One region of the Candidatus Pantoea communis genome, then DNA from elsewhere that is predicted to be linked to it. Evidence: predicted binding sites of a transcription regulator. Region 1 holds the regulator's gene; the other holds the start of a gene.

Region 1 (10,374 bases):
TTATCTGATGAGTTCAGAGCGTTATGCGGGCCTAATCGTTAAAGCGCAGGTGATTTAATCTACTTTTCTTCTGTTCGCAGAGGGATAAATCGACAACGGCGCAAATTAAAACGTTTATAGCGAAGAAAGGCAATACGGGATCGGAAAACCAGAAGGATATAACAATAAAGTGACACAAAGCAGTGTATCAGCGGGGAATAGCGTGAAAACACCTCAGATGATTTGCTTAAAGTTTCCGCATCACGGGAGATCTCCTCGCAAAACCGGGCTCTTAAATGCACAAAAGGCGCGATTTACGCGCCTGTTTGCACAAGTTTACAGCATCACCACACCTGATTGGCGATATCGACCACCAGACGAATCTTCTGCCACTGCTGCGCTTCCGTCAGGCTGTTGCCCTCTTCTGTCGAGGCAAAGCCACATTGTGGGCTGAGGCAAATCTGGTTCAGGCTCACAAACTGAGAAGCTTCCTGCAGGCGCGCTTTCACCTGCTCCGGATCTTCCAGTTCACCGTTCTTAGTCGTGATCAGACCCAATACCACTTGCTGATGGCCGGGTTTGATAAAGCGCAGCGGCTCAAAACCACCGGAACGCTCGTTGTCATATTCGAGGAAGTAAGCATCGATATTCACCTGACCAAACAGAATCTCGGCCACCGGCTCATAGCCGCCTTCGGAAATCCAGGTTGAGCGGAAGTTGCCGCGGCACACATGCAGACCAATGGTCAGGTCAGCCGGTTTATCTTCCAGCGCTTTGTTCAGCACCTCAGCGTAAATACGCGCCAGTTCCTGCGGATCTTCACCGCGCTCACGGATCTGCTGCTGCTGATCCGAAGAGCACAGGTAAGCCCAAACAGTGTCATCCAGCTGCAGAAAACGGCAGCCCGCCGCGTAGAAAGCCGCGATCGCATCTTTGTATGTCTGCGCCAGGTCAGCAAAGTACTCTTTCAGATCGGGATAGACGGTGGCATCGATCACTTTACGGCCACCACGGAAGTGCAGCACGCTTGGGCTTGGGATGGTCATTTTCGCCACGGCGTCGCCCGCAATGCTTTTCAGGAAGCGGAAGTGATCCAGCATCGGGTGATGTGGATTAAAGGCCACCTTGCCGGTAACTTTCACGCCGTGCGCTTTGGTTTGCACGCCGTTGAACTGGATGCCCTGCTCCGCTTCAAATAGCTCAACGCCTTGCAGATCGCCAAAGAAGTCAAAGTGCCACCAGGCGCGACGGAACTCGCCGTCGGTGACCACTTGCAGGCCGTTAGCGCGTTGCTGCTCGACCACATGGCGGATTTCTTTATCTTCTACCTGACGCAGCTGCTCAGCCGTGATCTCGCCATTGGCAAACTGCACGCGCGCTTGCTTGATCGCCGCAGGACGCAGAAAACTGCCGACGGTATCGGCACGGAACGGTTGTTGTTGTGGCATGTTCACTCCTGGCTAAACGCATAATTGCGTCAGGGTATAATTTCATCTGGTTATTTATAGCCATCTGGATGGCTATATGTCCAGAAAGAGTGACATGCTGAAACAAATTGGGCAATGGAAGAAAATTCAGGTGACATGAATAAAATTCATGATCGGATGTTCGTTCTTCCATTTTACTCAATGGCGGCACGTGCCTGGGCCATCTGGCTTTCGGAAAGTGGCAAATAACCGGCTTCAGTTACCCGGCGCTGCCCTTCAGGTGATAACACCTGATGCAGGAACGCATTCACCAGCGGCGGCAGCGGTTTGCCCGGCGCTTTATTGACGTAAATATAGAGCGGACGCGACCACGGATAGCGGCCGCTGCGAATGGTTTCGGCGTCCGGCATCACGCTATCGCCGCTGGCAGTGACGATGGGCACCATCTTCACGCCGCTTAAGTGAAAACCAAAACTGGCATAACCAATGCTGTTGGGTGTTGCCGCGACGGCCTGCACCACCGCCGCCGAGCCGGGAAACTCCGCGACGTCCGAGCGGAAATCCCCTTTACACAGCGCCTGCTGTTTGAAGAAGCCCCAGGTACCTGATGCCGAATTACGGCCAAAACGCTGAATGCTGCGTCGCGCCCAATCTCCCTGGTTGAGGCCAAGATCGCCCCAGTGCTGCGGCACCGAGTGTGCACCACACAGACGAGTGACAGAGAAAAGGGCATCGAGTTGCGGTTGATCGATACGCGTTAGCGGGTTGTCCTGATTGACCACCACCACCAGCGCATCCATCGCCACCGGCACCGCCAGCGGGGGATAGCCGTAGCGCGTGGTAAACAGTTGGCGTTCATCAATTTGCATCGGGCGGCTCATCGCCCCGAGCTGGGCAGCGCCTGCCGCCAGCGCGGTGGGTGCGGTTGAGGATCCAGCCGCCTGTACCTGAACGTTAACGCCCGGTGACTGGCGGCTGAAATCCTCGCCCCATAAGGTCATCAGATAGCCGAGGGTGTCGGAACCGACGCTGCTCAAATTGCCGGTGAGCATGGTTTGTTGGCTTTGTGCCAGCGTAGAGCACAGCAGCAACGTGAACAGCAACAGCGATCTCATCAGGTCTTCCGCAAATCAGGTCAGGAACATTGAACTGCACATTCTGTCGCGCCGCGATTCATCACGCAATCAATTGCGCCACTTCATCGTGCTTAACTGACCTTACTGTGCACGCTCTTCGCCACAATCAAACGTGGCGGCAGCACGAAACTAAAACAGGTTTCCTGATGCGGAATACTGGTGATTTCCAGCCGTGCATTATGGTGGCTCAATGCATGCTTAACGATCGCCAACCCTAAGCCACTGCCCCCGGTGGCGCGCGATCGGGCTTTATCCACCCGATAGAAACGCTCGGTGAGGCGCGGCAAATGCTCCTCGCTGATCCCCGGTCCGTTATCGCACACTTTGAACTCCGCGCCCTCTTTGTTACGCAGCCAGCTAATATCGAGGCGCGTCCCTTCCGGCGTGTGATTCACCGCGTTGTACACCAGATTGGAAATGGCGCTGCGCAGCTGTTCATCATTACCGAAGACTTTGAGGTGCGGATCGGTGCGGAAATGAATGCTGTGCCGACCCTGGCTCAGCGTTTCCGCCTCGCGCTGCAACAGTTGCAGCATGCCCGGAACATCCACCGTCTCTTTGAGATCGATAGCCGGTGCGGCCTCGATACGTGACAAAGTCAGCAGCTGTTTCACCAGGCTATCCATGCGGCGCGTTTGCTCCTGCATGGTATGCAACGCCTTGCCGCGCGTGCGCTCGTTCATCGTCGCATCGTCCATCATCTCCAGATAGCCCTGCAGCACCGTTAACGGCGTACGCAGTTCATGACTGACGTTGGCAAAGAAGTTACGCCGCGCCCCTTCCAGCTGGTGCATTTGGGTGACATCGCGCGCCACCATCAACCACTGCCCTTCGCTATAGGGCATCACACGGAATTCCATATGATGTTGATTGTTCAGCACCAGCGTCAGCGGCTTGTCAAAATCGCGTTGGCGAATATAGCGGGAAAACTCAGGATAGCGCAGCAAGTTGAGGATGTTCTGGCCATTATCTTCCGGCCAGCGCAGCCCGAGATGCTGTTGTGCCAGCCCGTTGCACCAGAAAATGGTGCCCTCTTCGGTGGTCAGGATCACTGCATCCGGCAGGGATTCCGCGCCGCTACGAAAGCGCTTAATCAGGTTACCCAGCTCGCGACGTCGACGGCGATTACGCAGTTGCATCTGGTACAAGCCGTAGAACAAGGGCTCCCAGCTACCGCGACCGGCGGGCGGCGTCATGGAACGATCGACCCACAGCCAGTGCGACAGACGCATCAGATTTCTAAAGTGCCAAAACATCACACCCGACACCGCGATCAGCAGTAGCCAGGGCAGATAACCGAACAACAGACCAAGCACCAGCGCGGGCAAACAGACCAGCGCCAGCTCAGTCAATAATCTCTTCCAGGAGAGTCGTTCCAGCACGGTAAAAGACTCCGTTTAGTAGCGGGCAGAGAAACGATACCCTGTTCCGCGTACGGTTTGAACCATGCGATCGTGGCCAGATACTTCCAGTGCTTTACGTAAACGACGGATATGCACATCAACGGTACGATCTTCCACGTAGACGTTGGTGCCCCATACATGGTTCAGCAGCTGTTCGCGGCTGTAAACACGCTCCGGGTGCGTCATAAAGAAGTGCAGTAATTTATATTCGGTGGGCCCCATTTCCAGCGGGGTACTTTCCGACATCACGCGATGTGAGGAAGGATCCAGGCTCAGGCCCTGCATCTCAATCACCTCTTCCACCGCCATCGGTGAAATACGGCGCATCACCGCTTTGATACGTGCCATCAGCTCTTTCGGTGAGAAAGGCTTAGTGATGTAGTCATCGGCGCCGACTTCCAGACCGCGTACGCGATCCTCTTCTTCACCGCGTGCCGTCAGCATCATCACCGGGATGTCGCGCGTCATGGCTTCACGTTTCAAATGTTTAATAAACTGAATACCGCTGCCGCCAGGCAACATCCAATCCAGCAGAATTAAATCAGGCCAGGGTTCGATCAGCTTACCAATCGCGCTGTCATAGTCTTCTGCCTCAATAGGCTGGTAATCATTCTGTTCCAGCACGAAACATAACATTTCACGGATGGGAGCTTCGTCTTCCACAACCAAAATGCGCTTAGCCATTATAACTCCTGCTTTTGTGACAATAGGTCACTGGGATTTGCGGCGCCATTATGCGTCAGTTTTATGACACTTTTATGAAAAACCCGACCTATGATAAATAGTTAAAAAACAGAAATGTGACAACGATTATCGCTTTTTTTTCTTTGCGATCTGAAGAGGTTATAATTCGCCTTCGCTTAACGAAGCAGGGAGTATTCATGCGCATCATTCACACCGCGGATTGGCATCTCGGTCAGTTCTTTTACAGCAAAAGCCGGGCGGCCGAGCATCAGGCCTTCCTGGACTGGCTGCTGGCACAGATTACCCAGCATCAGGTGGATGCCTTAATCATCGCGGGAGACCTGTTTGATACCGGTTCGCCACCGAGCTATGCGCGTGAAATGTTTAACCGCTTCGTGGTGGCGCTACAGCCGACGCACTGTGAGCTGATTGTGCTGGCGGGCAACCATGATTCCGTCGCGACCCTGAATGAATCACGCGAGTTACTCGCCTGTTTAAGTACGCGAGTGATCACCAGCGCCACGCCACAAGGCGAACAGCAGGTGCTGACGCTGCATCAACGCGATGGCACGCCGGGCGCGTTACTGTGCGCGATTCCCTATTTACGTCCGCGCGATATTTTGCGCAGCCAGGCGGGGCAATCCGGGCGCGAGAAGCAGATATCACTGCTGGAAGCGATTGAGCAGCATTATCAGCAGTGTTATGCCGCAGCGCTGGCCGAGCGGGCAGATCGCGCACTTCCCATCATTGCCACCGGTCATCTCACCACCGTTGGTGTGACGAAAAGCGACTCGGTGCGCGATATCTATATCGGCACGCTGGATGCCTTCCCGGCGCAGGCGTTTCCCGCCGCGGATTACATTGCCCTTGGCCATATTCACCGTGCCCAGCGCATTGCCGATAGCGAACATATTCGCTACAGCGGCTCACCGATTCCGCTCAGTTTTGACGAACTGGGCCGCGAAAAGAGCGTGTTCCTGCTGGAGTTCAGCGCTCAGCTGGATAGCGTCACTCCCCTCCCGATCCCGCAGTTCCAGCCGATGCAGATGTTGAAAGGCTCAATGGCGGAGATCGAACAACAGCTGGGCGAATTTAGCGAGGGAGATCGCGAGCAGCCCGTCTGGCTCGATATTGAAATCACCACGCAAGAATATCTCAGCGATTTGCAGCGCCGTGTTGAGCAACTGACCGAAGCCCTACCGGTGGAAGTGCTGCTGGTACGCCGCAGCCGCGAACAGCGTCAGCGCAGCCTGGCACGCATGGATAATGAAACGCTAAGCGAATTGAAAGTCGAAGAAGTGTTCGCCCGCCGTCTGGCGCAGGAAGATCAGTTAGATGCCGAACAAGCCGAGCAACTCACGCAACTGTTCCGCACCACCCTCGCCGCGCTGGAGAACCCGTCTGCATGAAAATCCTGACGTTACGCTTTAAAAACCTCAATGCGCTGCGCGGTGAATGGTTTATCGATTTCCGCCGTGAACCCTTTGCCAGCAACGGATTGTTTGCCATTACCGGCGCGACCGGCGCGGGGAAAACCACACTGCTGGATGCTATCTGCCTGGCGCTCTATCACCAGACGCCGCGCCTTGGCGTGCTGTCGCAAACACAAAACGAACTGATCACCCGCGACACCGCCGAATGTCTGGCAGAAGTGGAATTTGAGATCAAAGGCGAAGCCTGGCGCGCCTTCTGGAGCCAGAACCGCGCACGCGGCCAGGCGGATGGCAAATTGCAGGCACCGCGTGTCGAGCTGGCGCGCGTGGCGGATAACCAGATTGTGGCCGATAAGGTGGGTGACAAACTCAAGCTCATCGAAACCCTTTCTGGCCTCGATTTTGACCGTTTCACCCGTTCAATGATGCTGTCGCAAGGCCAGTTCGCTGCCTTCCTCAACGCCAGGCCGGGCGAACGCGCCGAACTGCTGGAAGAACTCACCGGCACCGAAATTTACGGCCAAATCTCGATGCAGATTTACGAGCGCTGGCGCACCGCACGCAGCGATCTGGAGACACTGCGCGCCCGCGCTGGCGGCATGATGCTGCTGGATGAGACGCGTCGCACAGAGCTGATGCAGCAGGTTGAAGCCTTAACGGCGCAGGAAAAAACGCTGAGCGAGCAGCTTGAGCAAGCGCAACAGCAACAACAGTGGCTGACGCACTCGCAACAGCTGGCGCAGGAGCAGCAGCAAGTCGAACAGGCGAACCAGGATGCCGAACAGGCATGGCAGCAGGCGGAGAGCGATCGCCAACGCCTGGCGCGCGCGGAACCGGCTGAAAAGCTGCGAGAAAAACTTCAGCAGCGTGAGCAGTTGCAACAAGATTACCAGCTCGCAACCCAGCAGGCACAGCAGCTCCACACGCAGCAGCAAAATGCACAAACCGCGCTGCAGCAGGGTGAAAAAAGTTATCAGGCGGCACAACAGGCGCGTGAGCAGGCACTCGCCGATCAGCAGCAGCTGGAAACCTTGCTTACCGAACAGGTGATTCCGCTCGACCAACAGCTCGCCAGCCTCGTACAGCAGTTGGCGGAGCAGCAGCGCCTGCATGCGCAACAGTCACAGACAGTGCAGCAAAGCCAGATCGCGCTCAGTCAGCATCTGCTAACCCGTGAGCGCTTACAACAGCAGCTGGCAGAACAGCAGACATTTCGCAGCCGTGAAGCGGCGGTAGCAGACTGGGGGCCAGAACTGACGCGCTGGCAAGCTGATATCGCCCGTTTCGATGAACGCGAGCAGGCGCTGACACAACTTCGTGCGCAACAGCAGCAGCAAAACGCGCAACTGACCCAGCAGCAGCAGGCGATTGCCGAAGGTAATCGCAGGTTACAACCTCTGCAGCAGGCTGAGACGCAGGCCAGCCAGCAACGTCAGCAAGCGGAGCAGGCACTCACTTCACTTGAGACTGAAATCAGCAGCACCTCACTGCGTGACGCGCTGACACAGCATCAACAGCAGCGCGCGGCACGCCACCAGCTCAGCTTATTAGCGGCACGCTGGCAGTCGCTGCAGCCGCAGTTGCACCAGCGGCAACAAAAACTCACGCTGTTACAGCAACAGCATCAGCAAGACGAACGTGCTTTGCAGGCACTGCGCGACGATTACAAACGTGAGAACCAGACGCTGCTCGATCTGCGCAAAATCTGCGAGCTGGAGCGCACCATTGCACAGTTGGCTGATGAACGCGCCCGGCTGCAGCCCGATCAGCCCTGCCCGCTGTGCGGTTCGTGCCAGCATCCGGCTATTGCGCAGTATCAGCAATTACAACCGGGTGAAAACCAACAGCGGCTGGCGGCACAGGAAGCGCGGGTTAACAAGCTCAAAGAATCAGGCACGGCGAAAAGTGAACAGCACAAGCTGTCGCTGCAGCAGCAGCAGGTGCTGCAACAGGAGATTGCCGAATTCGAACAGCAACTCGCGGTGGCGCGCGAGCAGTGGCAAGCTTTCAGCGGTGAGCTGGCACTTACCTGCACGTTAGATCAGCAGGAAGTCTTTACGGCGTGGCAACAGCAGCAGGATGCGCAGGAAGCCACGCAGCAGCAGCAACTGCAGCAGCGCGAAAATGCGGCGCGAGCGTTACAACAGGCCAAAGACGCGCATCTGGTACAGCAACAACAGTGGCAGCAGCAGCATAGCGCCCAACTGCTGGCACAACAGCAACTGAACAACCTGCAGCAAACGCTGGATGAACTTAATCAGCGGGAAACTCAGGAACATAGCGCCTGGCAGCAGTTAGCGCAGCAGCTGGAACAGCAGCTTACGGCACATCAGTTTGCGCTGCCCGAACGCGATGCCCGTGCCAGTTGGCTGGCTACGTTGCAGCAGCGCTGGCAAGCCTGGCAGCAGAGTGAGCGCTTGCTGGCTGAGTTACAGCCGCAGTTGGTTAAAGCCGACAGCGAGCAGAACAACCTGCAAAGCAACCTGACGCGCGAGCAGCAGCAGCTGGAGACATTGCAGCACGCGCTCAGCAGCCTGCAACAGCAGCACGCAGAACAGCAGCAGCAGCGTCAGCAACTGTTTGGCGATCGTCAGGTGAGCGTTGCGCGTCAGCAGCAGCAGGCCTTGCTGCAACAGTGCGAACAGGCGCTGGCGCAGCAGTTACAACTGTGGCAGCAGGCACAAAGCCAGCTGCACAGCCTGAATGGTCAGTGTGAGCAAATTGATAGCCAACTTCAGGCCATGCATCTGCGTATGCAGGCGGCAGAAACGGCGTTTAACAGCGCACTCCAGCAGAGCGACTTCGCCGACGAGCAGACATTGCGCAGCGCGTTGCTGGACGAACAGGACATTCAGCATCTGCGCCAGCATCTGCAAGCCCTGGAGCAACAGCGTCAGCAGCAGATTACCCTGCACCAACAGCTGGCGCAGCGCGTCACTGCCCATCAGCAACAGCGCCCTGCCACGCTAAGTGACGAAGTGGCGGCGGGTATCACTGAACAGTTGGAATCCCTGCGTCTGGCCCTGCGCGACAATGCCCGTCAGCAGGGTGAAGCGCAGCAGCAGTTGCACAGTGATGCCCAACAGCGTCAGCAGCAGCAATCATTACTGACGCAGATTGCCAATGACGAGGTGGAGTTGACGCAACTGGGTCGCCTGAATGATTTAATCGGTTCAGCCAAAGGCGATAAATTCCGCCGCTTCGCCCAGGGATTAACGCTCGATCATCTGGTATGGCTGGCGAACCGTCAGCTGGATCGCTTACACGGACGCTACCTGTTGCAACGCCGTGTCACCGATGAGCTGGAGCTGGAAGTGGTCGATACCTGGCAGGCCGATGCCACGCGCGATACCCGCACGCTGTCCGGCGGCGAAAGCTTCCTGGTGAGTCTGGCACTGGCGCTGGCGCTGTCTGATTTGGTCAGCCACAAAACGCGCATCGAATCGCTGTTCCTTGATGAAGGCTTCGGCACGCTGGACGCCGAAACACTCGACACCGCGCTGGATGCCCTCGACGCATTGAACGCCAGCGGTAAAACCATCGGCGTGATCAGTCACGTTGAAGCGATGAAAGAACGTATTCCGGTGCAGATCAGGGTGCGGAAGATGAATGGACTGGGTTACAGCAAGCTGGAGTTGCCGGGGGAATAAACGTCCGTCCCGCCATCAAATGAGCCTCTTTTCACAGGGTGCGGCTGTCTGGCCGCACCTGACATTCAGCTGTGCGTCGTGCGAGCCATTGAGCGAAAAATTCTGGATCTAATCAGAGTCAGAGAAATGCCATAGCAATCCCCCTACTGCTCGATAAACTGGCCACCATGTTTTGCAAATCCGGGCAAATTGATGAACGTATTTCGCCGTGTTGCTGGCACATTGTTGTTGAGTACCCTACTCAGCGCCTGCCAGCATGCCCCATCGCATCCCATGGAAAGTATGACCAACCTGTGCCAGCCACAGAGCGAACCGGGCAGCGCATCCTGCAAATGGGCTAATGAGATGCAGCGACAGCTCAACCGGCAATTTTCCGATGCGGCACATTACGCGGGACAGCAATGTATGGTGCGACTGGAGTGGCAAAACAGCGGGCGCTATGCAGTCACGCAGACGCAAGGTGATGAAACCCTGTGCCTGCGCGCCTGGCAGTTGATTGGTCAGTCGAAAGGATTACCGCCGCCACCGGATCGCACCCAACCCGCGTGGTTCGGCTTTGCGCCGCATCAGGCTAACTCGCCAGCCCATCCTGTCGCCACTGGCGCGGGCTAATGCCAAACCAGCGCCGGAAGGCGCGTGAAAACGCACTGACTTCGGAATAG
Region 2 (10,374 bases), on a different contig from region 1:
ACAGCAGAGGTAGACTTTGCCATCGCGGCCCAATTGGCCACTGTGGGGCGACTGCAACGGAGATAAGTCGATAAAACCGCTGATCTGGCGTTTGCGTAGATCGATCACCGCCACTTTGTGACCGGGGTGGGGATTGTCTCCATGAATGCCATCACCATAGATCGGCACATAGGCTTTCTCTTGCTCAGGCAACATCAGTAGCTCATGCGGACGCGGCGGAAACGCATTCAGCTCCTGTTGCACGGCAAAGGTGTCGGGATCGAGAAACAGAACCCGATTCCCCTGCTTATCGACCGCCAGTAACCCACGGTTGTGTGGCTGCATAGTGCCTCCTTTGTGTTAACCACCTCGTCTAAGCGTAGTTAACCTGCATCAGGAAGGGGCAAATCCCTGCCAGGCCAGCGAAAAATGTAGCCGCTTTAAACCATTTGAATGCGGGGATTTTTTATCTAAGCCGCAGCCAGCGCCAAGGCCAAGTTATTTTATTAGGAATAGTCCTAATGATGATTAATTATAAAATCAGTCGGCCATTCAATTATTTCCGGGAAATTTTACCCTTAACGGATCCTTCATTTTCCGTTTTATCTGAAAGAAAAAAAAAGTCATAGCCTCTAAGGCCAGAATGCTTTATTAAGCTGATGTGCGTACTTTTTACACACAGCCGTGAGGAAACATAAGAGCGCATAAGCTGCCAGCATCAGGGAATCCTTGCCACCATAATCACAATAATCAGGTGCACCATGAATAAAAAACGTCTCCAGCCAGCGCTCGCGCTCTGGCAGAACTGGAAAAGAATCGCTTTTACCAGCCAGACATTACTGCAGAAAAAACAGCATACTGCGCTCTGCGCGCCGGAGTACGATCCTAGCGAAGAGGACAATATCGTGTTGTTTTCTGGCGAAAAGTCGCTGCCAGAAATACCGAAAAAAGTGTGGATGTATTGGGATAATGAATATTTACCGAAATCCATGATGTTAAATATTCAAAAGCTGCGCAAAGATAATCCTGATCACGATATCTATTTGCTCAATCGATTAACGGTAAAAGAAGTTTTACCTGATTTTATTTTCACCTCAACATTATTAAGCGAACAGCAAAAAAGCGAAGTCATTCGTCTGGAACTGCTGTTGCGCTACGGCGGTATTGCCATTGATTGCAGCACGCTGTTATTTGAAGATCTCTCATGGGTACATCGTGCTCATCAAGAGCGCTGCATGGATGTGATTGGTTATTATCGTGAAAACTCCACCGTCAATTATCTGGCGCCAGTGATTGAAAACTGGTTTCTGGCGGCGGCTCCGAATAACCCGTTTATTCGTGAATGGCAGAAGCAATACGCCCCCATCAAACATCTGGGTGAGCAGAATTATTTCAACGAGCTCAACAAGCGCGATGACTTTTCACTCCTGACTCAGAAAATTGATCAACCTCAGCAGCAGTTGGGTTCACTGGCACAACAGGCGGCGATGCGGGAATATCGTCGGGTGAATCTCTATCTGCGCAAATGTGAAGCCAACGCTTACTATTATCAGCGTTTGAGCGGCTGGAAAAGCGAGGCGTTTGCACATGCCATCCTGTTCAACCAGCGTCCTATGACGCCACCACCGGTGATTAAGCTCAGCGGTAACGAACAGATGCACCTCGACTTCAACCTGCGTTTAGGCAATTACAACCGCAGCAGCCTGCTGGGTGAGATGATGCAGCCGCATGCGGCGATGGCGTTGGCTTCACCCATCAACAAAGCGCGCGCGTAGCCAGTGGATAAAGGTGGTCACCGCCCGTGGCACCTGTGCCGCATACGGGCGCACCACCCACAGCCGATCGGCAAAAGCATCCACGGTTTGCCACTGCGGCAGAACCTGTTGCAACGTGCCTGCTGCCAGCGCCGCCGCGGCGCTGAAATCGGGCAGCATGGCAATGCCCAGCCCTTGCAACGCGGCATCGCGGATTGATTCGCTGTTATTGGTGGCAAAATTACCCTGAATTTTCACCTGCACGGATTCACTGCCGCCACTCACCGGGCGGAAACGCCATTGTGGCGATTCCAGACCACGCGGGTAGTAGAGGCAGTTATGTTGCTGCAACGATTCTGGCACCTGAGGCACACCGTTTTGCGCCAGATAAGCCGGCGAGGCCACTAACAGCGCGCGCGTCTCACACAGCGGCAACGCCACATGGGTTTCGGGCAATGTCTGGCTGTGGCGGATGGCGAGATCAAATCCTTCACTGCCTAACGACACTAAGCGATCGGTAACATCCAACTGCAGCCGCACCTGCGGATACTCTCGCAAAAAATCACCGATAATCGGCACCAGCTGCTGACGTGCAAACGCCACCGGCGCGCTGACACGCACCAGGCCGCGAACTGGCCCGGCCTCATCACGCACGCTGAAAAAGCTTTGGGCGATGCGCGCGAAAGGATCGCGCAACTCATCCACCAGCTTCTCGCCCGCCGAGGTCAGACGCACGCTGCGCGTGGTGCGCTGCACCAGTGACACCCCCGCCATCTCTTCCAACTCTTTAATCTTTTGGCTCATGGCCGCTTTGCTGACATCTAATCGTTCAGCTGCACGAGTAAAACTGCCCAGTTCAGCCAGCACCGTTAGCCAGTGCAAATGCACCCAGAGCGCATCAGTTTTGATTTCTTTCATATGGATTGTTCAAAATAATAAATAATCATTTCAACCAGCGCGCTTTTTCTTTCCTGCAGCAAGCGGCAGCATAAAGCCACATCCTACTCTTATCTTGTGAGCAAAAACGAGGGTTTATTTATGCCGTTACTGACTTTTGATGTGATTCAGGGCCGTTCTGAATCAGAAATTCGTACCTTGCTTGATGCCGCGCACCGCGCGGTATTAACCGCGTTCAAAGTACCCGCGCGGGATCGCTATCAGATTGTTCATGAGAATAAACGCTATCAAATGGTGTTTCAGGATACCGGACTGGGTTTCGAGCGGACCGATAACCTGGTGATGGTACGCGTGTACACCAGCCCAAGAAGCGAAGAACAGAAAACGCTATTCATGGCAGAGTTAGCGCGCGAGTTGCAGGAAAATTGTGGCGTGCAGGGCAACGATCTGATGATCAGTTTTATCACTAACAGCAAAGGCGACTGGAGCTTTGCCGACGGCGAAGCGCAGTATCTGACTGGCAAGCTCTGATCCCTCCTCGCCCCTCTCTGGCAGCGACGCGTGCGTTGCTGCCAGGTCAAACCATAGTCAATCTAAACCTGCCTTAAACGGATCGGAACCCGCCGCACAATTCTGTGTGGTTATGTTGCAGCACTGTGACAGCCCATATAAATTGACGCATAACCCCCAAAGAGGGCCGAGGGCGCAGGGATGGCGTCACTAATTTATGTGAGGATCAAACCTTGTCCGAGTTGGTTTCGGTTGTACTCTTTTTAGCGGCAATCGCCGTTTACTCCTGTAAAGCCGGGCGAAATAAATTCTGGTTTATCCTGATCTTAGTGCTGCTCACGCTGTTTATCGTGCTCAATGCCACGCTGTTTGCCAGCAACTATTTTACCGGCGATGGCATCACCGATGCGGTGCTGTATACCCTGACCAACAGCCTGACAGGTGCCGGCGTCAGTAAATATGTGGTGCCCGCCATTGGATTAATCATTGGCCTGTTTTTGCTGTTTTGCCTGCTTTCCTGGCTGCTACGCCGCCGTAGACGGCCGCATCATTTAGGCTGGAGTTTACTGGCTATCGCCTGCGCTGCAGGTTCGGTGCAAACCACACCTGCTTTTCGTCAGGTGAAAGATCTTATTGCCTCGCACTCACGTCTGGCCGACTCTGATTTCGATAACTATTATAAGACGCCCAATAAAACCATTCCCGAACCCAAACTTAACCTGGTGTACATCTACGGTGAGAGCCTTGAACGCACCTATTTTGATCAAGATGCTTTCCCCGGACTCGCGCCGGAACTGAGTCGCGAAAAAGACCAGAGCATCGATTTCAGTGAAACCGAACAGTTGCCAGGCACCGATTACACCATCGCGGGGATGGTAGCTTCGCAATGCGGTATTCCCCTGTTTGCGCCTTTTGATGGCAACGCCTCGGCCTCGCTTTCCAGCTTCTACCCACAGAATATTTGCCTCGGCGATATCCTGAAGAACTCCGGTTATGAAAACTGGTTTATTCAGGGCGCGGATTTACGCTTTGCGGGCAAGGACACCTTCCTGCTGTCACACGGCTTTTCGCCCGCACATATGTATGGTTCAGAAGAGTTAAAGAGCCGGGTTGCCGATCCTGGCTACCGCAACAACTGGGGTTTTTACGATGACACGGTGATGGACGAAGTGTTTGAGAAGTATGAAGAACTTTCACGTCAGCAAAAGCGGTTTGCCTTATTTACCCTGACGGTGGACACCCATCATCCTGACGGCTTTATCTCGCGCAGCTGTCAGCGTAAAAGTTACAGCTACGATGGAAAACCCAATCAATCCTTCAGCGCTGTGGCATGCTCACAAGAGCATGTCGCACGTTTGATTGCGCGTATCAAAGCGTCGCCATGGTTTAAAAACACCATCATCGTGGTCAGTTCGGATCATCTGGCCATGAATAACACTGCGCATCAGTATCTGATTAAGCAGCCGCGCCGCGATCTGTTTATGGTGATTCGTGGTGACGAGCCACAGGCGGAAGTGCTGGATGGTAAACGCAGCACCCTGGATAACGGTGCCACGGTGCTGGATATTCTGGGTGGTGATAAGGCAATTGGACTCGGCCGCAGCGGCCTCTCTTCAACATCTTTATCGGCTCAGTTTGAAGACATGGCGCAGAAGGTGACGGCATGGAAAGCCGATATCATTCAGCTGTGGAAATTCCCCAGTAAGATGGATGTCTTCACCATCGATCAGCCCAAAAACACCTTCAGCTTCTCGGGATCAACCTTCAAATTGCCGATTCTGTTCCGCGTCGGGCAGGATCGCGTCGAGCCACTGCCAGAAGGCGAATATTCTGCTCCACTGCGCTACCAGCTCGCGGACTTTACCGCCTCGGATAAATTCGTCTGGGTCGATCACTGCTTCAAGATGGGCCGCTTATGGCAGCCTGATTTGGCCCTCTCTACCGATCTCTGTGTCGCCATGGGCCAGATGGGCGCAAAACCGACGGTAACGCGCATCGATAAACCGCAGTGGAAGGGCAAAGCGCAATTCCCGAAAGTCGAGGTGAGTGCCGCGACTTATCAACTTAACGAGCAGCAGATTCGCGTGGAAGATAATGCGATTCGCTATAACGCCGACAGCTTCCTGCTGACGGTGCCTGGCGCCCCCACTGGCGTGAAAGGTTTCACCGGGATTTCACGGCCCGAGAGCTGGGGAAGATGGTCGAATGCCAATCTGGCACCGGAAGTGAACATCGAATATGTCGATCCGTTGCCCGCCCGTTTTGATCTAGTGATCACCGCACGCGCCTATGGCCCTAATGCGCATCGGCCCATCCCGGTGCGCGTCGGTGATGAGGAGCAGAGACTGAATCTCGGTGATGAATTCTCTACCACCACGCTGCACTTCAGTAACCCCAACGGCAGCCACAATTTGGTTATCGCACCGCCGGAGCCCCAGCCCTCCAACGATGGCAACATCACGGGCCAGGACCCGCGTAAATTGGGTATCGGTATGGTAGAGATAAAAATAATTCCACAGCCGTAACGCGAACTATTTCTTTCACAAACCAAGGCCTGCCTGTGCGCAGGCCTTTTTATTAGCCATTCACGTTACTCATTGTAAACATTGATTTTTTCCGAGGTAGCGCGCAAAATCCATATTGTCACATTGAGAAACTATCACCCTCTGGATACGCTTGCTTCTTCATGGAACGACACCAGAGGAAATAAGGATGATATTGACAATGCTTAACACTCATAAAGCCTATAAAGCCTTGCAGGACGCGGGCGTTGCGGACAAGCAGGCCGAAGTCATGGTGGATATTTTTGCTGACATGCAGCAAGAAAATGCCTTAACCAAATTCGACTTGTCGCAAGCAACGGAAATCTTAGTACGAGAACAAAGAGCGACTAATCAGCGCATTGATTCTCTTGAAGGGCGTGTCGACAAGTTCGAAACGGAGGTCAATCAGCGATTTGACAAAATCGATGCAAGGTTTGACAAAATCGATGTGAAATTTGAAAAGATCGATGAAAGATTCGACAAAATCGATGTGAAATTTGCAAAGATCGATGAAAGATTTGAAAAGATCGATGCAAAATTTGAAAAGATTGATGAAAGATTTGAAAAGATCGATGCAAAATTTGAAAAGATTGATGAAAGATTTGACAAAATCGATGCAAAATTTGAAAAGATTGATGAAAGATTTGAAAAGATCGATGCAAAATTTGAAAAAATAGATGAAAAGTTTGAAAAGATCGACCAGCGGTTTGAGAAAATCGATGAAAAACTCAGCCAGCACGATGCTAAATTTAACGAATTAGATCAACGCATGCAGATTGGTTTTACCGAGCTAAAACAAGACAATGTCTGGATGAGACGCATAATGTTCACTATCGCCACCACAATGATCGCGTTTACCACCAAATATCTGTTAAGCAACTGAGCCGGGTATCCCGCCCGGCTGTCAACATGCTATTAACGCTGCGCCTGCAACTTTGCGCGCTGCGTTCCATCCTCATTGAAATTGTCTGCTGCCAGCCAGCGCTCAAAGGCCTGTTTCAACTGCGGCCACTCTCCATCAATAATGGAGAACCAGCAGGTGTCACGGCTGCGGCCTTTGTACACGATTGCCTGACGAAAAGTGCCTTCAAATTGGAAACCTAACCGCAATGCTGCCTGGCGTGAAGGCTGGTTGCAGCTATCGCACTTCCATTCGTAGCGACGATAACCCAATTGCTCCAGTGCGTAGCGCATCAACAAATAGTGCGCTTCCGTTGCCATACGGGTTTGCTTGAGCAGCGGCGAAAAAGCCACATGCCCGATTTCGATTGAACCGTGCGTGGTATCGATGCGCATCAGCGCCAACGTTCCGACGGCACGCTGAGTCTGCAGGTCAATCACCGCGAAATGCATCGGATCGCGACCCTGCTCGATCTTGCTGGCATAGGCCAGATAAGCATCCTCATCGGTGAAAGGCTCAGCAAACATATAGGTCCAGTCACGCCCGTCGCTGGCCTGCGCATAGGCAGCATAGAGTTCGCGCCCATGGCGTTCAGCACTGAGTGGTTCCAGTCGGCAGTAGTGGCCGGTAAAGGTCTCATAAGCGGGCCAACTGCGCGATTGCCACTCTGGCAAAGGTGCGCCTACCGGTTGTCCGTACTGGTTAGTGTATTGCGTCATCGCTCAATTCCTTTGTCAGAGAATACCTGTTGCACAGCGTGCCAGTTCGCTGGCATGTTAAAAAGCACCACATTCAGTGAAATTTATGGATCCACGAAGAATCATAATGAATGAGAGTGAATTGCACAGCCTGCTACTGGCACCGTTACTTCCCGAGGGCGCACTTACGCTACAGCAGCAGCTATTGCAGCGTATTAAACAAGCCATTCTGACAGGCGCACTCTCCGCAGGAACGCCTTTGCCCTCAACACGTCAACTGGCTGCCGACCTTAAGGTGTCACGCAATACCGTAACCGGCGTCTGGGCACAGCTTCAGGCCGAAGGCTTTTTGATTAGCGATCGTCAGGGCAGCCGCATCAGTCCTTTCGCGCAACCGCCATCCTCCCCTAATCACGACGTCAGCGCCAGTGACCTTCTGTTACCGCCAAGAGTGGCGCAGCTTCGCTCCAACCACCGCCCCCTAAGCCAGGAGATGGCGCTGCGGCCCGGTGTTCCCGCGCTGGCACACTTCCCGCTGGCCCAGTGGCGACGAACGCTTAATCGCGTGATGCAGCATCAGCCACAGCAGCTCCTCGGCTACGGTGATCCGCTCGGCGAGCCTGCTCTGCGTGCCGCACTGGCCCAACATCTGGCACTGGCGCGCGGCGTCCGCTGCACACCGGAGCAAATCGTCATTACCGAAGGCGCGCAGCAGGCGCTGACGTTGTGCGTGTCTCTTCTAAGCCAGCGCGGCGACATAGGTTGGGTGGAAGAGCCGGGCTATCGCGGAGCAAAAGCCGCCATGCGCCTTGGGGATATGCGCGTTGAGCCTATTCAGGTGGATGCACAAGGCCTGGCTCCGCAAACCCGTGACTGGCAACAGCGCCCGCCGCGGCTGATCTACAACACCCCAACTCATCAATATCCTACAGGCGTGGTGATGAGCGCGCCTCGTCGTATGGCTCTTCTCGCCACAGCGCGCCAACATCAGTCATGGATTATAGAAGACGACTACGACAGTGATTTCCGTTACAGCGGCGAACCGATCGCTGCGATGCAAGGCATGATGCAGCCATCACCGGTGATTTATGTGGGATCGTTCAGTAAAACGCTGTTTCCGGCACTTCGCATTGGATTTATGGTGCTGCCGCCCCAGCTATTGGCCCTGTTACGTCCGGCCTTGCATGAGTTACTGCGCGGGGGAAATCGCCCCGAACAGCAAGCGCTGGCCCAGTTTATTCACAGCGGGGACTACAGCCGTCATCTGAGCAAAATGCGTCGCCTCTATCGGCAGCGTCAAACCAGCTTGCGCGAAGCACTGTTGCTAACCCTGGGGACGCAGACGTCGTTGCTGGGCGGCGAGTGCGGCATGCATCTGGTATTGCGCCTGGCTGATACACAACAAGATACAGAAGTGGTGGAGAGGCTGATGGCCAGCGGCTATGCGCCCGGTGCACTGTCGGGGTTTTATCTGGGAGAGGAAAAGCAACAAGGGTTGGTGCTCGGGTATGGCAACAGCAGTACCAGTCAAATCATTGCCGGCGTCGCGCGCATCGCGCAATGCCTGGACGTGAAGTAGCGGCGGCCTGATAGCCGCCGCGACAAAGGATTAACCTTTGAAGAAGATATCGCCTGATTTACCCATCACAATCTTGCCGCTGTCGTCGGTGATCAGGATGTAGTTGGCATTGATATAAGCCCAGTGTGTACCAGGCTGCGGTGCTGGCAGGTGGCGTGGCTGCCACTCCACAATGGTGTACTGCTTTTTACGATACTCATCGGGTACCACATCACCGACTTTGTACTCTTTGTAGTCGATAATGATGGTATTCAGATCGTAATTATTTTGCCCGGCAGGGGCATCTTGCATCCCGTTCTGCGATGGGCGAATCGGTGCCACATCGCCGCTGGATTCCGCGGGTTCATTGCTGGCCGGGGCATCCACTGCCGGAGCCTGAGTTTGTGCGTCGGGTGCGGTCTGCTGCACCTGAGGTGGCGGTGGTACGTTATCCGTTTGCTCGCCTTCAGCCAGTGCGGCTGGAGTCAGGCTCAAAGCGCCCAGAAAAATTCCTGCAGAAAGAAGGGTGACGTGTGTCCTGCGCATTGGTGATTTCCACTCTGGTTAATTTTTAACTGTCCAATTTACTGACAAGTGCAGCACGCACAAGGTTCCCCCGGCGCGTTTTGCGCGTCAAATTTCGCTGCACAGCATACCTCAGCAAAAGCGACTTTTGGCGCACTAAAATTGCAAGCAACCATGTTCGCTACTCTGCCTGATTCTTCTGTGCCAGATCCATCAACAGAGCAATACCCAGATAGTTGCTCCAGTTAAAGGCATTTTGTAGCACCACAATCGCATTGCCATTTTGTTTATCAAAACCGATAAAGCTGGAGTAGCCGCCAATATAGCCCACCTGATAGGTGATTTTTTGCTGACCGTAGGTGTCCGTGACCCAGGCAATATTTTGAGACTGGTTGCCATGCTGCTCATAGCCTTGATTAACCTGAGCAAAAGCGGCGTTGATGGGTGCGCTGGCGTCATTGTGCAGATGCGCATCCAGATAGCGGATTAAATCACGTGCGTTGCTATACAAACTGGCGGCGGCCACCATGTTATTGCTGAATGCCCAATCCGGCGTCAACTCACCACGCGGAATCAGCTTTGGCTGGTCGCCCGCATGGCCCAGCGCACGCATCGGATAGCCACGCAGGCTTTGTGGTTTGAAGCTGCTGCTGGTCATGCCCAGGGGTTGGAACAGATTGTGTTGCGCCAGGCTTTCGATGCCCTGATGCAGACGATGCTTCAGAATATAGCCGAGCAGCGCATATCCCAGATTGGAATACTGCGCCGCGGGTTTTGCTGGTGCTTCAAAATCAGCCAGATAGCTCAGCACTGCATCGCTATCGAGGTTGCCGTAAAAATTCTCACCGCTGCGCAGATACGCCATGAATTTCATAAACATCGGCAAATCCATATCCTGACGCGGCAGGCCAGAGGTGTGCGTGACCAGTTGCAGTAGCGTAATGCGTTTTGCATCTTCACTGAGCGGCACTTCCGGCGGCATCAGCGTAGCAAGCGTATCGTTCCAGCG

What was found. Region 1 encodes PhoB, which activates phosphate uptake and scavenging genes when phosphate is short. Its sites were predicted from a motif close to CTGTCATAAAACTGNCNNAT; they were not measured.
Region 2: opgB (phosphatidylglycerol--membrane-oligosaccharide glycerophosphotransferase) is a predicted target of PhoB. The motif match lies at 3,274-3,293, and genes of this name have one in related genera.

Annotation. Positions count from the first base shown of each region.
Region 1 is NZ_VWXC01000008.1:110,234-120,607, reverse strand. Features, by position in the region: gene F3J37_RS12595 (cobalamin-independent methionine synthase II family protein) at 324-1,427, opposite strand; gene F3J37_RS12590 (PstS family phosphate ABC transporter substrate-binding protein) at 1,601-2,521, opposite strand; gene phoR (phosphate regulon sensor histidine kinase PhoR) at 2,614-3,924, opposite strand; gene phoB (phosphate response regulator transcription factor PhoB) at 3,940-4,629, opposite strand; gene sbcD (exonuclease subunit SbcD) at 4,827-6,038, shown strand; gene F3J37_RS12570 (AAA family ATPase) at 6,035-9,712, shown strand; gene F3J37_RS12565 (cell envelope integrity TolA C-terminal domain-containing protein) at 9,905-10,324, shown strand; gene qhpR (AraC-like transcriptional regulator QhpR) at 10,284-10,374, opposite strand, start outside.
Region 2 is NZ_VWXC01000021.1:44,064-54,437, forward strand. Features, by position in the region: gene F3J37_RS22365 (YncE family protein) at 1-324, opposite strand, end outside; gene F3J37_RS22370 (glycosyltransferase family 32 protein) at 741-1,754, shown strand; gene F3J37_RS22375 (LysR family transcriptional regulator) at 1,728-2,651, opposite strand; gene F3J37_RS22380 (tautomerase family protein) at 2,772-3,161, shown strand; gene opgB (phosphatidylglycerol--membrane-oligosaccharide glycerophosphotransferase) at 3,374-5,665, shown strand; gene F3J37_RS22390 (hypothetical protein) at 5,865-6,566, shown strand; gene F3J37_RS22395 (GNAT family N-acetyltransferase) at 6,599-7,303, opposite strand; gene pdxR (MocR-like pyridoxine biosynthesis transcription factor PdxR) at 7,410-8,861, shown strand; gene F3J37_RS22405 (RcnB family protein) at 8,892-9,386, opposite strand; gene F3J37_RS22410 (serine hydrolase domain-containing protein) at 9,547-10,374, opposite strand, start outside.